DNA from 3 places in the Dendrosporobacter quercicolus genome. Region 2 is predicted to be linked to each of the others. Evidence: riboswitches for the same ligand, from Rfam matches in the RefSeq annotation. Region 2 holds a riboswitch; each other region holds the start of a gene.

Region 1 (3,382 bases), on a different contig from region 2:
GAAATATGCAGTGAACAACAAAAAAAGAGCTTCCGCGAAGAATCGGCCGGAAGCTCTTTTTGATGTTTTACAATTGCTAAGTTTTTACCAATTGACTGATCAGTCAGAAAGTATTAAAATTATTATGTTAACTTAAACAAGGTGGCGCAATTGATGATAAAATCATGGCCACAGAGGTCAGTCGAAAGGTGAGAAATATGAAGCAAAGTTCATGGAAGAAGCCGTTCAGCATTATGTTAAGCGGCGGGGTGCTGTTTTTACACAGCGCCGGCGTTATGGCAGCGCCGCAGGAGCTTTCTCTGGATGATAGTGTGGCGGCTGCGCTTAAAAACAATCCGTCAATTAAAATGGCGGTAAGCGACAAGGAAAAGGCTGAATGGGGCCTTAGCGAGGCTAAGGCCGGAACGGGGCCGTCAGTATCGGTCGGAACCGGCGGGACGCATGGACCGGACACTTCAGCTGCGCCTGATGGCGATAGCTTTAGTACCTCGCTGAAGCTGAACTGGACGCTTTATTCAGGCGGACGTAATGAAGGGTTGATTGATCAAGCCAAGTTAAATGCCGACAGTGCAAAGCTCAATGTAGCTAAAACCGAGCAGCAGCTCAGGTTAGCGGCAACAACCTCCTATTATGATGTGCTGCAGGCCCTGAACCTGGCAGCCGTTAATCAGGAGACGGTAAATAATCTCGCTGAGCATTTGGATAAAGTGCAGGCGCAGTTTGAAGCCGGTGTGGTAGCCAAGTCCGATGTTCTCAGATCAGAGGTCGAGCTGGTCAATGCCCGGCAAAATTTAACGAAAGCCCAGAATAGTTATGATCTGGCAATGGCGGCCCTGAATAATACCATCGGGATGCCGTTAGATACTGAAAATAAGCTTAAGGATGAACTGGGGTATGTGAAAAGCGAAATCGTTCTGGCGGATGCCATTGCCCAGGCTGTGGCAAATCGTCCGGAGATTGAGCAATCGCAGCTGAGTATTGAATCAGCGAAAAAAGGGATAAAGGTCGCCAACAGCAACCGCAAGCCAACGGTGACGTTCAGCGCCGCCGAAGGCTGGAGCGGCACTGAATTCCCCGGTAACGAAAATGACTGGTCGCTGAGTTTGATGGCCAACTGGAATATTTTTGATTCCGGCGTTACCGGCGCCAAAGTTAAACAGGCAGAGAGCTCCCTGAATAAGGCCCGGGAGCAGTCTGTAGAAACCGGCAATAGCGTTGAACTGGAGGTGCGTCAGGCGTATCTGAGCATGAAAGAGGCTGAAAAGAGGATTGGCGCTACTCAGGTCGCCGTGGATAAGGCGACTGAAGATTTAAAGATTGCCCAGACGAAATATTACGCCGGTGCGGGCACCAATCTTGATGTTATTGATGCGCAGCTGGCGCTGACCCAGGCTGGAACAAACTATACCGAGGCGCTATATGATTATAATATTAATCAGGCTAAACTGCAAAAAGCGATTGGTCAAAAATGATTCATTAAGGGATGACACTTTGCCTGCAGGTGCAGGTAAAGTGTCATCCCTGGCGTTTACTGTTTATGTACGTCAATTTGGCGGCTCTTTTTATAGACATCCCAGGCTTCCAGTATTCTGGTCCGGGAGAAACCGAGGCGTTTGGCAATGATTTTTGCTCCGGCTCGTTCATTTTCAACTGACAGGTCGTAAAAAGAATTGGTTACAGAACCAATGATTGCGGTTAACAGCTCGTTGAGCGGCCGTTCGGGATCTGCTGTTGCCGTCGGTTGGCTGTTATTGGGCGGCTGCAGACCAAGCAGGGCGTTGATTGTCTCAATCGCCTGAGGAATTTTGTCCTCAGGCAGTTTTTCTATTAGTTCGAATAATTCAGCTTTAGGGGTCATTGATTGTCTCCTAACCAATTGAGTTTATTTATAACTATAAGCTAAATTAGCTAAATATGCAATGCAGTCGGGACGGCAATCGGGCGGGTGTATTGGAGAAAATGTCTGATTACCGGGAATTTGAAAAAAAGGAAATTTGTATCGGAATTTGTAATTTATTGTTGCTTTTGCAATTGAGAATGGGTATAATGTAAAAACAAGCAGTACCCAATTTTAATTCAACTTTATAGGCAAACTTATCGAAAGATAAGGACGCAAAGCCATGGGTCTAACAATATTTATTAATGATTGCCAGGCTGCCGCTTGACATAAGTGTAAAACCAGACTTTATGTCTGGTTTTTTGTTGCCCGGCTGCCGGCAAGAGGTATTTTAGGGTATTTGCTTGCATAAGGGTGACGAAGGAGAGTGCAAAGAATTGCAATGGTTCAATAATTTAAAAGTATTAACAAAAATAATGGTTGCAGTAATGATATCGGCATTATTTCTCCTGATTATGGGCGGCATTGGTTACTATTATACCAATCAAATCAGTCATGAAATGTCAGGAATGTACCATGACCGTTTGCTGCCGGTGAAAAGACTTAATGAAACACGGCACAATTTTAGTGCTGTTCATGGCATGATTCTGGAAATCATTCTGGGTAACCCTGATAAGGCCGCGGAGCAAAAGACGCTGGTTGAAATTAAGACGCTGGCTGCTGAGACCAATCAAACAATGACTGATTATAAGAATGCCAGGCTAACGGCTTTTGAAGAACAAAAGATTACTGAGTTAGATGAGGAAATCGGGCTGTACCGGGTGGAGCGGGAAAAAGCGCTGGCTATGGCTCAGGCTGGTCAAAAACAAGAGGCCTATGGGTATTTTTCGCAAAATGCCAGCAAGCATTTGATTAAGGTAAATGCAATTCTTAAAGAACTGGCTGATTTTAATGCCAAAACCAGCGATGACGCCAATAAGGCCGGAGAAGCCAATGCGAGCACCGCCAAGAATCTGATTATTGTGCTGACAATTGCAGCGGTGGCAATTTCGGCAGCCGCCAGCTGGCTGCTGGCGAAGATGATCGCCCGGCGATTAAACAATACGGTGGATACCTTGAATTTGGTTGCCAGCGGTGACTTAACCCAGGAAGTTAAAATCATGTCCAGTGATGAAATTGGCATGATGGGGAAAGCTTTAAATGACACTATCCGCAATTTAAACGGACTTGTCGGCAATGTCAGGCTTCTCAGTGAGCAGGTAGCGACTGCATCGCAGCAGCTTACCGCCAGCGCCGGTGAGTCTGCCCAGGCAACCAATCAGGTTGCCGGTACCATAGCCGAGGTTTCACGCGGGGCTGAATTACAGGTAAATGCCGTCAATCAGTCAACTACCGTTGTTGAAGCGATGTCAGAAGGTATTTTTCAGGTTGCAGCCAATGCCGGTGTAGTGGCCGAAGCATCCGGCAAGGCCGCCGGTGCGGCCCGTACTGGTGAAACGGCGGTAAATTCGGCAGTGGCTCAGATGGATAATATCGCCAAGACGG
Region 2 (3,382 bases):
TAAAGCCCTGCATTCCTTTTCCCGCGCCATTCATACCGTGGATAATATAAGTATGTCGGGGCTGATTGTAATATTTGGCAAATATCCCATATGTACCAGGCCGCCAGGACTTTAAATCACCATAGTTAAAACTAAGTACATAGCCGCTGCCGTCTCCTTTGCCATCCTTCCGGCGGGCGTCCAAAGCCATGGCTCCGAGACTAAAATTACTGAAATAATAATTTCCCCCAAGTGTCCGGATTGTATTTTTCAGGCCGTCTGTCCGGTAGTGATAAACGCCGGCTTCCACGTCATAATCATAATCATGATAACGAGCAGTTGCGATCACCGTCTCTTTGCTATCGTCAGTTTGCCCATAAGCCGCTGTATAGTCCACCGGTCCGCTAAACTCGGTGCGAACACCGTCAAAAACACTGTCATAAATATTTCCTTCAGCCATCAGATACCCGAAGGATCCCGCCCTAACCGCCGCTTGTCCCAATGTACCGGCTGCATACAGACGGGAAAGCTTGAAGTCGTTATTGTAATTTACTAAACTGGTTCTGCCTTCCAGCATCCCATGGACGCGCCAATCCTGGGCGATTGCCGCATCAGCGCCAAGGCGAATGCGAATTCCCGATGAATCCCGTTGCCCGGGGCCGCGGTCGGAAGCATAATGATAACGCACTTCACCGTCGATATTCACTTTGTTATCCAGTTGCTGACGGCGATCACCAATCTGCGCCAATTGATCAACAATCTCTGAATAGTTTTCCTGCTCAGCATAGCCGGAAGAAACGGCTGCCTGTTGCCCGGTGCTGTTACTGCTCTCACTACCCGTTAACCGCCGCCCAGCCGCGGCATCATTCCTAAGCAGCGTCTTTTCACTGGACTCGCCGGCAATCCCCGCAACTTCATTCATGATGATTTTTGTGGTAAGTTGGGCGATTTCATAGGCAAACTCTGCTTTGGCTTCTTCAAGATTCAGATTTTGGTCGCTGATGATCCTTGTTGTCATTCGCGCCATTTCATAGGCAAATTCCTTTTTTCGTCCTTCCGGCAATATTGGCATAACCTTTGCTGTTGTTTGCGCCGCAGCATAAGCAAACCGGGCTTTAAAGCCGGCAACATCCGGACTTGAAAAAGAAACTATTTGGGCTGTGATCTGCGCCATCTCATAGGAAAATTGAACATTAAAACTCTCATTTTTGTCAGCCTGCGCCATTGCCGGCTGACGGCTGCTTCGGCTCGCGCCCACCGGCTCAGGGGAAGCATAAGCCACCTTATTCTTGCCTAAGCCGTTCACCGTAGATACGCCGATGACTGTTACCAAAACAAACAGTACTCTTGCAAATTTTTTCACTGCATGATTCACCCGCCCTCACAAACTGCACCATCAATAGCGGTACCGGCTATCTCGATACTCTAACAACTCTCAAGTGGGAAAAAGCCGCATCGACCGAATCAAATCACTGCTGGTTTAAGTTCTGTTCCAATTGGACGCAGATGATCTGTATTGAGTAAAAAAAACTGCCAGGTTGCAATTGCAACCTGGCAATCCTATACAATGTACGTAGACCCATGGTTTTGCGTCCTTATCTTTCAATAAGTTTGCTGGTTTATTTTACCTATTCAAATAATATGGAACTCCTAATTATTACCAAAATAGAAACTGCTGCCAAAATTATTTTAACAGAATTAGCTAATAATTTAAAGCAGTTAATTTATAATAAATTTTTTCGCTGCTCGCATCATAGGCTCTGTCCTGCTGAACTTTTACCAATTGCGATACCTCCACCATACAACCGCGCCCGCCAGGCAGATGCCGATCAGAATACCGGTCAGAAGGGTGAGAAAATTTTCAAAACCCCAGTCTATGCGAAATGACATATAGACCGCCAGCATGGTCGTGGCTATCAGTGTCAATTTGCCCCATTTCGTCATAACCAATCGCAGACGCTAACGTTTTGTTCGCGCCTACTGCACACCTCCTTTCTATAATTTAATTATAGTCTGATTTTATTATTTATAAATACCTCTAATTAAATAAATTATTGTATTTAAGATAAAATGTCCATAATGGCGGGCTATTCATCAAGCGCCTCACGGCGTAATGTGTTGCGGCAGCTGACGTAACAGTGCTGAAACATTTACTTTTTCTTTCTGACTGGTATAATTTACAACTAAAATAAACTGGGAAAGGAGCAGTAAGATTCCATTGTGAAGCAGAATTAGAGGGAAATTCTCGATTGATGAGAATCTCCCTCTAATTAAAATCAGACTGTTGCGCGGTTTACAGGTCAAAGGCTGCCGAAAGCGTAATGGTTAATTCAATTCCTTTATAACGATTTTTCCCGTCTTGGGCCAAAGTGTATTTCCCACTGGTACTGCCAGGCAGATCGACATAGTTTCCTTGCGTTAAATCAAAATAACTTAACGTAGCAAGATAAATTGGGAATTTTCGACCTGCAAAAAAGCCTCCGGCAAAAAAGCGGTTTGGCTTTCGGTGTAAAATTACGCTCACTTAACGCAGGTAAACCAAACCATCGCACCATCAAGATGAAGATTGACTGTTTGATATAATCCGTTGAGTCTGCTGTTTAAACTTTCCGCTGTCTCAAAAGGAGGCGTAAACCACCCTTTTTTAGCTAAAAAAGAAGTAACTAAAAAATCAGTTGCTTTTGATTGTCCGCAAATATAACAACAGGCTAAAAAACTGCCGCCTTTTTTCAAAACACGATATGTTTCCAAAAAAGCCTGATCTTTATCCGGAAAAGCATGGAAGCCATTCATGCTCAACACAGTATCAAACGCCTCATCCTTAAATGGCATATGCCCCACATCCCCCTGCAGGAAAGCGATATTGGCAACATGACCGAGGCGTTTTTTTGCCTGTTCCAGCATATCCTCACTGTAATCCAGGCAAGTGATTGAAGCAGCCGGCAAAGCTTTATATTTTTCCCAGGTCAACGCTGCCGTACCTGCCGGAACATCCAATAAACTGCCGGAAAAGTCAGCAGGAATGTACGCAAGAAGACGGGCTGCGATATCCCGGTCATCAGTTCCGCCCCAAAATAAATGGCTATACAGTCTGCTCCACCAGGTTCTCTGTGTTAATACATCATCATAAATGCTTTTAGATTTTCGATAAGCTGTAATAATTTTATCACTCATGTTTTGACCCTCATACATATAAATAATCCGTGATTCAAAGACCTGTTTATCTCGTGTCGTATAAGGTACCTACCCGCTATTATAGCGTATTGGGAAACAGAAAGGAACCGATAAATTCCTTGTCAAAATACGTATGTTCTTTTGGCGTAAAACTGTGAAAAAGATTTACGGCCCGGACGGAGGTCATTTATCGTCTGCTTGACAAATCAAGGATCTGTTTTATAGTTTG
Region 3 (3,382 bases), on a different contig from region 2:
GAAAACGAACGCCAAAAGAACAATACTTAAGACATAAGAAACCTCCAACTACCCGGCCTGATTCATCGATCGGAGTAATTGGAGGTATTGGTTTACAGCTTAAACTTGCTAATAATTAAATTCAGTTCTTCCGCCATCTTGGCCAGGGATTCCGCATTATGATTAATCTCATGCATGCTGGCGCTTTGTTCTTGTGAGGCGGCGGCTACCGTTTGAACGCTGGCTGTCGTCTGCTCGGCAACCGCGCTGATATTCTGAACATTTCCTACAATCGCCTGGGTTCCTTTCGCCGATTCTTCAATCGTGGAAGTGATTTGGCTGACAACAGTTCTGACTGTGTTGAGTTTTTCGATGATCACCTCGAAGCCCCGCTGCGTGTTTAAAGTTACCTGCTGCCCTGCGGCTACCTCCTCATTCCCTTTACTCACATGATGAACTGCGATATCAATGTCCTCAGTCATTTTTTTAATGATTTCCCCGATATGCTGCGTTGATGCGGCGCTTTGTTCCGCCAGCTTCCGGACTTCCTCAGCTACTACGGCAAAGCCTCTGCCGGCTTCACCCGCGCGAGCAGCTTCAATGGCGGCATTTAACGCTAACAGGTTGGTTTGCCCCGCCAGATTCTGGATTACAGTCACAATCTCGCGGATATCTTCCGAACCTTTGGCCAACGAATTGGCAACTTCCGTAATACTGTTCATTGAAACGGAAACAGTTTCATTTTGCGTAACAATCCGGGTCAGCAAATCCATCCCCTGGGCGGCCTCTTCCACCGCGTTTTGCGTATTGGCATTTACCTCTGCGGCATTGGCGTTCATTTCCTCCGTACTTGCCGAAAGCTGCTGGATGGTTGCCGACATCTCAGTAATATTATTGGTATTTTGCGCTGAACCGCTCGAAACCTCGGCCACCGTATTGGATACAACTTCCGCTGCCCTTAGCTGTTCTTCCACTGTTGCGCTCAACTCCTGGCTGGCTGCAGCCAGCGACTCGGAGTTTTGCCGGATATGACCTACCAGTGCGCGCAGGGCATTCTTCATTCCATCCATTGAAGCAGCCATATCGCTAATCTCATCATTCATTTTCACCTGATAGGAAGTTGCTGTCAAATCGAATTTACTGATTGCGTCCAGTTCATTTCCGACATGGTTTAAGCGTTTTGCCATCCACTTGCTATACCAAAAAGCTAAACCGCAAACAAATAAAATAATTACCGCGCTTAAAATTCCCACAAGACTTTGGGTTGCTTTCTGCTTTGCCAGCAGCTCGTCTGTAGATTGTTTTAAATAATCCTCCTCCAAAGCGAGAGTCTTATCAAACTGCCCGTCAAGCTGCTGCGATAGGCCTCTTCCCGTCTCAAGCAGTGCGTCAAAAGAAGGATCGTTTGCTTTTTTGGCATCCATAAGCTGACCCATTTTCAGACTATAATCCTCCAGCATTTGCTCTAACTTAACAGCTTCAGCTTTTACCGCGGGGTTTTCCACCCCGGCGACAAATATCTTTAACTGCTCAACGCTTTCTGCAAAACTCTTCCTGGACTCTTGTTCATAACTGGCAATTCCGTAGCCAAGAAAACCACGCAAATCGGCAATTCCGTTATTCATACCACCCTGAGCTTTGGTAATCAACAGCATGTTGGCTGATGTATGGGTGATTAAAGATTCATATGTATCACCGGCAGTTGTGTATTGATACGCTGTGTATCCCACTAAAATCAGCATAAAAGAAATTGAAACCAAAAACATTCCGCCCAATTGGGCAATAATAGGAAATCTCCGCATAAAATAAACCCCTTCCTTTGTTACAGATAGAAAAATATCAGCTCAAATTGTTGCATTATCTCCTCCCTTGAAAGAAACAGTTTTATACGTTTTTCCCCATATAGCAGCCTGGCAGGCATAGAATACATCCTTAGCCCCATAGCTTTGCGTCCTTAATTTTCATTAAGTTTGCCAATATTATCCAGAGAATATCCAGTTTAATCGTAATAATTCTCTATTACATATAGAAATCCTTTAATATGCATAAATGAATAATCAGCGCTTTGTTCAATAGCCACGGCAAACCAAGAGCTGATTATCGCAAAATTAAAATCCGGCGGGTCAGCCGCCAGCCGGTCGCAAATAAAAAAGCCACCCATTTTTCCAGAAAAATGAGTGGCGAAACTGAACATCAGGTCCAGAAAAATCCACCTGCCGCCTGCTTGTGCTGCAGCTTTTAGCAACGATTTTCCATTGAACCCATTATAGCCGAAACTGCGGGAACTGTAAAGCATTGCGGGGTACCCCACTGCCGACCCGCCTGCTGCTAAAGGCGGATCCGGTTAAAAATAAGCGCAGCCGTCGCCCTTGGTATAATTGTTGATCAAATCCAGAATTTCCTCGCGAAGTTTTAAAAATTCCGGTGTGTACCGGGAACGATTTGATTTTTCGCCAATCATGCTATGGGTAAAATCCGGCCGGAATTCCTTGATGATCCGCCCCGGCCGCTTTGACATGACCAGTACTCTGGTCCCTAATGACAGCGCCTCATCGACATCATGGGTGATAAATAAAATTGTGCATTGTGATTCTCGCCAGATGTTGCGCAGCAAGCTTTGCATTTGCTCGCGGGTGAGTGCATCTAATGCGCCAAATGGTTCATCCATCAACAAAACCCTTGGCTGATTGACCAGGGCTCTGGCAATCGCAACCCGCTGCTTCATTCCTCCTGATAATTGGTACACCTTGCTGGTGCGAAATTCCAGCAAGCCGACTTTTTTCAGATATTCCTCCGTCAGCTTTTGACTTTCCAGTTCAGGTAGCTTGCGCATTTTCAAGCCAAACTTTACGTTGGCTGCTACGTCCAGCCACGGGTATAAAGGAGGGTGCTGAAAAACAACGCCGCGCTGCCAGTCAGCCCCAGTGATGGCCTCCCCATCCATAACGGCAGCGCCATCTGTCGGCGCTATAAAGCCGGCGATAATTTTTAACAGGGTGCTTTTACCACAGCCGGAAGGCCCCAGCAGGCAGACAAATTCGCCTGCATCCAACGTTAAAGTAATGTTTTCCAATGCATCTACATCCTGATCCGAACGGTAAGTAAGTGAAACACCGGCTAAAGCTACGACTGCAGCAGCCGCTTCAGCCGAGCGTCGATATTCAGTTCTTCCCATACTTGGCGCCCCCCAGTCCGCCACTATTATTTCAGGGCGTCTTCAATATATTTAGCATTAACCGCTTCGTCAAATGCGCTTTGCTCCGGAACCTGATCAATTGCCTTTTGCTCAGCCAGAAAATCCGCAGTGGCTTTTAACACTTTTGCCAGCTCACCCTTACCTGGACTTGCGCCAAAATATTTGTCTGCAAGCTGGTCTTGCGCCGACACCCAGATCAATTCCCGG

What was found. Region 2 has a riboswitch for cyclic di-GMP ahead of BLR06_RS18375 (hypothetical protein). Riboswitches for the same ligand answer to the same signal wherever they lie in the genome.
Region 1: another riboswitch for cyclic di-GMP. It lies ahead of BLR06_RS18640 (methyl-accepting chemotaxis protein); the one in region 2 lies ahead of BLR06_RS18375 (hypothetical protein).
Region 3: another riboswitch for cyclic di-GMP. It lies ahead of BLR06_RS16520 (methyl-accepting chemotaxis protein); the one in region 2 lies ahead of BLR06_RS18375 (hypothetical protein).

The regions. Positions count from the first base shown of each region.
Region 1 is NZ_FNHB01000018.1:4,833-8,214, reverse strand. It holds gene BLR06_RS18650 (TolC family protein) at 198-1,472, shown strand; gene BLR06_RS18645 (hypothetical protein) at 1,529-1,858, opposite strand; cyclic di-GMP riboswitch class I at 2,078-2,162, shown strand; gene BLR06_RS18640 (methyl-accepting chemotaxis protein) at 2,275-3,382, shown strand, end outside.
Region 2 is NZ_FNHB01000016.1:51,926-55,307, reverse strand. It holds gene BLR06_RS18375 (hypothetical protein) at 1-1,342, opposite strand, end outside; cyclic di-GMP riboswitch class I at 1,522-1,605, opposite strand; gene BLR06_RS19680 (hypothetical protein) at 1,756-1,905, opposite strand; gene BLR06_RS18370 (hypothetical protein) at 2,273-2,503, opposite strand; gene BLR06_RS18365 (class I SAM-dependent methyltransferase) at 2,500-3,153, opposite strand; gene BLR06_RS18360 (GNAT family N-acetyltransferase) at 3,360-3,382, opposite strand, start outside.
Region 3 is NZ_FNHB01000012.1:698-4,079, forward strand. It holds gene BLR06_RS16520 (methyl-accepting chemotaxis protein) at 93-1,781, opposite strand; cyclic di-GMP riboswitch class I at 1,881-1,964, opposite strand; gene BLR06_RS16525 (hypothetical protein) at 1,979-2,275, opposite strand; gene BLR06_RS16530 (ABC transporter ATP-binding protein) at 2,324-3,154, opposite strand; gene BLR06_RS16535 (taurine ABC transporter substrate-binding protein) at 3,181-3,382, opposite strand, start outside.